2 regions of the Rhizobium sp. WW_1 genome follow, and region 2 is predicted to be linked to the other one. Evidence: riboswitches for the same ligand, from Rfam matches in the RefSeq annotation. Region 2 holds a riboswitch; the other holds the start of a gene.
What was found. Region 2 has a riboswitch for cobalamin ahead of BJ928_RS16765 (aromatic ring-hydroxylating dioxygenase subunit alpha). Riboswitches for the same ligand answer to the same signal wherever they lie in the genome.

Region 1 (3,409 bases), on a different contig from region 2:
AGAATGCCGTAACCGAGCCCGAGGATCATGATGCAGACCGCGCCGGTGGAAGCGCCGGCGGAAATGCCGAGCACATAGGGCTCGGCAAGCGGATTGCGCAGCAGGGCCTGCAAAACCACGCCGCACAGCGCCAGCGACGCACCGGCGCTCGCCGCGACAAGCGCGCGGCTCAACCGATAATCCCAGACGATCCCCTGATGGATCCGGCTGAGTTCGAAGCCCGTGCCGAACAAGCGGTTCGACACGGCCTTCGCAGTGGTCGACAGCGGAATCGAGATCTCGCCGATCGACACGGCGAGACTGATCATGAAAGCGAGGAGGACGACCGCAGCCATGGCGAGCGCCCAAAGCGCCCACCATGGCCGACGTTCTGCAACGAGGCTCATATTTTACTGTGCCAGACCGAAGGACTTGATGCCCTTGGCCAGGATTTCGATACCGTCGATCGTCCGGATGGTCGGGTTCATCGACTGCGCATCCATCATGACGAAATGCTTGTTCTTGACGGCATCGAGCTGGCTGGTGACGGGATCTTTCTCAAGGAAGTCGACCTTGACCTTCGGGTCGTCGGCCGCGTAGCGGCGGCGATCCATGGTGGCGATGACGATCACGGCTGGATTGGCCTGTGCGATCGTCTCCCACCCTACCAGCGGCCATTCCTCTTCGGTCGTGACGACATTGCGAGCGCCGATCGTCTTCAGAATATAAGCCGGGGCGCTGTTCTTGCCGGCGATATAGGCATCGCCGCTGACTTCCTTGCTGGAGAACCAGAACACGATCGGCAGATCCTTCGCCTTGGCTCCGGCAATCGAGGCAACAGCATCCGCCTCGCGCTTCTTCAGGTCCGCGATCAAGGCATCGCCGCGATCCTTAACGTCGAAGATCTGAGCGAGTTCATCGATCTCCTGGTAGACCAGACCCATCGTGAACAGCTCCTTGCGCACGCCATCGCCGCCATCGGTATTGACCTTGGCGACGCAATCCGTTGGGGCGACGTAGGTATTGATTCCGAGCTCGGAAAACTGCTGGCGCTTGCCCACGGAGCCCTGTGTGCCGACATGCCATTCGAATTCGGCAGCCACGAGATCCGGCTCCTTGCCGACCACGGATTCGAAGCTCGGATCGTTGTCGGCAAGCCGGGGGATCTTGGCATTGGCTTCGGCATATTGCGGCAGAACCGGGCCGACCCACACGGCCGTTCCCGCAATCTTGTCGGCAAGGCCGAGCGAAAAGAGGATTTCGGTCATACCCTGGCCGATCGAAACGATCTTGGCCGGCGCTTTCTGGAAGGTGACCTTCTCGCCGCAATTATTGATCGTGAGGGGATATTGGGTCGCGGCGAAGCCGGACGCGGCAAACCCGGTCAGCCCGAGTGCAAATGTAATGGTCGTCAAAAAATGGCGCATGAAAGATCTCGATAGGACAAGGAAACTGGGCGGTGTCAGCACAATCGCGCTCAGGCAGGTCGCCGCCGGTTGCGAAGATCCCAATCAAGGCCGAAAAAGCTCGGATAATGTCGAAGGCGCAGGTCAATCATTCTCTGTCCTTTCCGAGCATCCCCGCCCGGCTGATTGGATCGTGATCGACGGCAGGTCTCCTGGCTCGCGGATATCTGACGATCATCTGCCTTCCCGCAAGCTTGGCTGCAGTGGCATGGCTCAAAGCCTCTGGAGCGAGCCGGAAAAGGTCACCCCGGGATGATCGGCAATCCGCTTACAGTTGCGGGGGCAGCCACGGTCTAGGTCCCTCTTGGGTCGCCCTCACCGTGTTCCCTATTAATCCCCGCGGAGTCTTCCTTGGGGAACCGTCGCGTCCAGTTATTCCGGACGGACCCTTCCCGTCAAGAACGCATGGATAGTAAAGAGGAAGGGGCACATCATGCTCATTGCCAACGGCCCCAGCAATGCTAAGCCGCCTCGGCCTGCTCCACACGATTTCTTCCGCCCGCCTTCGCCCGGTAAAGCGCCTTGTCGGCGGCTTCGAGCACATGCTTGAAATCCGTGGTCGGCTCGAGCGAGCAAGCAATGCCGATGCTGACGGTGACATGGACGGCGTCCTGATCGAACATCAGCATCGTCGTCTCGATATCGCTGCGAATTTTCTCCGCAACGGCGGCGGCCGCCCTCATGTCGGTGTTCGGCAACAGGACGACGATCTCTTCGCCGCCATAGCGGGCCGCGATATCGGTTTTGCGCACGGTTTGCCGGATGACATCCGCCACCCGCGCCAGAACGGTGTCGCCGAAGGAATGGCCCCAATTGTCGTTGATTTTCTTGAAGTGATCGATATCGAGCATGATGATCGAGAAGGGAATGCGCCGCACACCGGCTTCCTTGCTGCATCGATCGCCTTCGCGCTGCAGCACCCGGCGGTTGGGAAGCCTCGTCAGCGGATCGAGGGTGGCTTCATTCTCCAGCGCGCGCTGGATGCCGATGCGATATTGCTCCCGCTGCAGCAGATCCGACAGCAGCATGACGCCAAGAATATTGACGATCGTCACCGGGAGCGCGGCCGAAAGGAGAAGCGCGCGCGCAACCACCCACGGCAGAAAGAGGAGAACCACGAGCGACGTGCAGGTCGCCAGGCCGAACAGGGCCGATCGTTTCCATCCCGTGCCGGTCCATTGCCGCGGCAACAGGCTGAGCGCATAGCCGGCGGCCGCGACGATCGCGATACCGGCAACACCGCCCATGGCGCCCATCCCGCCGACCATGAAGCGAAACAGGGCCATCATCGCGGCGGCCACGATCGTTCCCAGCAGGCCGCCGTAGATCGGTATGAGGACAAGCAGGATCGAGCGGCCATCCTGAATGACGCCTGGCATCCACTGTATGGGATCGCCCATCGACAGGATACCGACCAGCCCGAACAACAGCCCGACGGCAGCCGATTTCAAAGCGCCGCGCTCGACGATGCGGATCACCCAGGAATAGGCATAGACAATGATCGCCACCTGGCCGAGGACGCGAATGAGCGAGACCAAATGTGTTTCAATTTCCATTGCTATTCCCAGTCCTCGCGACTAGCCGTAACGAATGACCGGTATCGGCATAGTCGAAGTCGATGCCGGATACCATGCGATCTCCGTAAAATGGTTTACCAAGCCTCTCGCTGATTGGCGGCCTGGCGATGGTGTTCGGACGGGAATTGTGGGCGGAGGTCATCGTCGCAATCGAACTTCTGAAGCAATGCGTCTCAATATGGCTGTCTCCGGATTCTGTCATGCGAGCCAGGCGATATCGGGCGCGGCCGATAGATCCGAATGGTCAACGCTATCTGGCGCCGCGCGCCTGGCGATCAAGAGCTGCCGGTCAATTTGGCATTCCGCTGGGCGTTTCGACGCTGTCGGTGCTGCGCTGTCATCGATGTCCGCAAACTTTGCGGCGGCACGAATTGACGCATTGCGCTT
Region 2 (3,409 bases):
CCACCTTGAAGCGCGACGGCTCCGCAGAGGCCGTTTGGACCGAGATGCAAACGCGCGGCGAACTCTACGACACTATCGGGCTTCACGACTATGAAGCGCTCGATGCCTCGATCGTGAAGACGATCCTTCCCAATTCAGGGTCGCGATAACCCTGTGGCTATGATATGAGGCGGCCATGAACGATTTCGTACGCTCCGTTTTGACCCCGCCCGACGGCAGCAAGAAAGTGCTGCTGCATTCCTGTTGTGCGCCGTGTTCGGGGGAAGTGATGGAGGCAATGTCGGCCTCGGGCATCGACTACACCATCTTCTTCTACAATCCGAACATCCATCCGGAGCGTGAATACCTCTTGCGCAAAGAGGAGAATGTTCGCTTCGCGGAAAAGAACGATGTGCCCTTTGTCGACGCCGACTATGACAAGGACAACTGGTTTGCCCGGGCGAAGGGAATGGAATGGGAGCCTGAGCGCGGCGTTCGCTGCACGATGTGTTTCGACATGCGCTTCGAACGGACAGCGCTCTATGCACACGAGAACGGTTTTCCGGTGATGACCAGTTCGCTTGGGATCTCGCGCTGGAAAAACATGGCGCAGATCAATGATTGCGGCGAGCGGGCAGTCGCTCCTTATGACGGCCTCAGCTATTGGGATTTCAACTGGCGTAAAGGCGGCGGTTCCGCCCGCATGATCGAGATCAGCAAGCGGGAGCAGTTCTACCAGCAGGAATATTGCGGCTGCGTCTATTCGCTGCGCGACTCGAACATGCACCGCCGCAGCCAGGGACGCGAACCGATCGAGCTCGGCAAGCTCTATTACGGCAAGGACGACACGGCGAGCTAGGGTATTGCGCCGGCCCACTCGATTTCCCGTCGTTCAAAACTGCCTGCGATCGCGCATGAAGTTCGCATACCATTCGACGAACTGCATTACACCGCCTTCATGCTCGACCGAATATGGTCCCGGCTCATAGGCTGGAGAGCGGATGCCAAACGCATTCTCCTCGACGATCCGGCGGTCCTGATCGTTGGTTTCGTTCCAGACATGCGTCAGTTCGTCGATGTTATAGTCGACGCCTTCGACGGCATCCTTGTGAACCAGCCATTTTGTCGTGACCTGCGTTGATTCCGGGCCCAGCGGCAGGACGCGGAACGTAATGGCATGATCGACCAGCACATGGTTCCAGGTGCTTGGATAATGGAAAAGCAGCAGCGTACCGATGTGGCTCTGGCTGACATCGTCGGAGAGTTGGTGCTTCACGGCCCGCTTGCCTGACATGGTATAGCTTTCCGCGTCCTCGATCAGCGGCATGCGCGCCACGCGGAACTGGCCGGTCGAAGAAATCTTGAATTCGCTCGGCAGGCCGGAGGCCTCGCAGCGTGCCCAATGTTCGGCGATGACGGGATCATCCTTTGCACCCTGGACCCCGGTTGCGGTCGGAGCCTCCGGATAGGTCCGGCACAGTTCCGGGTGATTGGCCGCGCAATGATAGCATTCGCGATTGTTCTCCCAGACCAGTTTCCAATTGCCCTTTTCGATGATCGTGCTTTCGAAGGCGACCTTCGTGTCCTTGAGATTATGCGGAGCAAGATAGCTTGCGACCATCTCGCGCATCGGACCAAAATCGAGCGGCTCATCGGCGAGGCTTACGAAAATATAGCCGCCGACGGTCTCGCAATGGACCGGCTTGAGGCCATTTGCCGACTTGTCGAAATCCTCGCCCATCTGCCGTGCGAACAGCAGCGAGCCGTCCAGTTCGTAGGTCCATTGATGATAGGGACAGACAAGCTTGGCCGATGATCCCTTGGGCTGCGTGCAGACGCGCGATCCGCGGTGTCGGCAGGAATTATGCAGGGCGCGAATTACGCCTTGCCGATCCCGCGTGATGACGATCGGATAGTCGCCGACCTGCAGCGTGAAGTAGTTGCCGGCTCTCGGAACCTCGCAATCGTGTCCGACGAAAAGCCAATCCTTGTACCAAATATGCTCGAGGTCGAGCCTGTACAGTTCCGGATCGGTGTAGAAAGCCTGTTCCAGGCTATAGCCATCGCGCCTGTTTTGCAGTTTGCGCAGCACGTCGCTGTAAAAATCCGTCATCAGATGCTCCCGGTTTGAGCACTGACTGAAAAGGCGGAAGATCGATCTCGATTGGCCCGGCAGCCAATACGCCAATCAGCTTCCTGAATGCCCTCCGCAGTCAGTCAAGTCATTCATGTGACCAAGGCTGGTTTCCGGGCTCCGAAGCCGCCCCGTCAGGGGCTTGCCGACACCTTCCCAGATCAATTGATCCAGTGGCCGTCGTCGGCATTAGGCTTCGCTACCGTTGCGGGGGCAGCGCCGGATTTCGACCGGCTTCCCAATTATCCACTTCGATTCGAAGCGGCACCAAGGACAGCATATTTAAACACGCCGCATTGCCGGCGTCTCCTTCGAAAAACGACGTCCGTCCATCGCATTCTGAACAGATCAGACCTTTATTTTCACGACGATGTGTCGCTAGGCCGACGCCTTCAGTCGGACGACCAATGACGGCGTTTTGAAAACCAATCGTTCGATGTTATTTTTCAAAGATAGATTGGAGTTGAGACGATGCCCTCGCATAGCCGACCCTCATTGGAAATTGCGGGCAAAGACGCCAGAGTAGCCTGGATCGCTTTAGTGTCGGCATGCGGCCTGGCCTTTTCCTATGTTCTGGCCTGTGCAACGCCATTCGCGGCGATCGCCGCCATCGCATCGGTGACGCTGAAGCGACGCGATGGAATTGCCGTTGTCGCCGCCACGTGGCTCGGCAATCAGGCGGTCGGATACCTGCTGCTCGGTTATCCCCGCGAATGGGACAGTTTTGCCTGGGGCGGAGTGATCGGCCTGGCGGCGGGCACGGCATTGGCGACGGATTTTGCGCTTGCGCGTCTCAAGTTTGGACCCGTCGTGACAGCCCTCGTCGCGCTGCTGGTCGGCTTCTGCGCCTACGAAATCGTGTTGTTCATCGCCACACTGATGCTGCCTTCCGGAGATGATGCATTCTCCTTGGCGGTCATCGCTCAGATTCTCCGCGACAATATCGTGGCCTTCGCAGGGCTGATGGCAATCTATGCGGTCATTCGTTCGGCGGGCTTTCTCGAGCCGGCCGGAAAAGCGACGCCACCTCGCACCCTTTGATCGAAGATCGTGAGAGCATTTCCTCCAAATAGAATCGTCTGTCTGACGGAAGAAACGGTCGAGGTCCTCTATCTGCTCGGTGAGCAGGAGAGGATCGTCGGCGTTTCCGGCTATGCGGTGCGGCCGCCCCAGGTTCGACGCGAAAAGCCGCGGGTCTCCGCCTTCACATCGGCCGATATCGACAAGATACTGGCGCTGGAGCCCGATCTCGTTCTGACGTTCTCGGATCTGCAGGCGCCGATCGTCGCAGACCTC

Region 1: linked by a shared signal. The riboswitch ahead of BJ928_RS07820 (ABC transporter substrate-binding protein) and the one ahead of BJ928_RS16765 (aromatic ring-hydroxylating dioxygenase subunit alpha) in region 2 are both predicted to bind cobalamin.

The regions. Positions count from the first base shown of each region.
Region 1 covers NZ_RAIN01000002.1:77,499-80,907, forward strand. The annotation lists gene BJ928_RS07815 (iron chelate uptake ABC transporter family permease subunit) at 1-386, opposite strand, end outside; gene BJ928_RS07820 (ABC transporter substrate-binding protein) at 390-1,406, opposite strand; cobalamin riboswitch at 1,570-1,824, opposite strand; gene BJ928_RS07825 (diguanylate cyclase) at 1,907-3,001, opposite strand.
Region 2 covers NZ_RAIN01000005.1:214,984-218,392, reverse strand. The annotation lists gene prpB (methylisocitrate lyase) at 1-149, shown strand, start outside; gene BJ928_RS16770 (epoxyqueuosine reductase QueH) at 176-838, shown strand; gene BJ928_RS16765 (aromatic ring-hydroxylating dioxygenase subunit alpha) at 872-2,092, opposite strand; cobalamin riboswitch at 2,200-2,400, opposite strand; gene BJ928_RS16760 (hypothetical protein) at 2,654-3,154, shown strand; gene BJ928_RS16755 (cobalamin-binding protein) at 3,164-3,409, shown strand, end outside.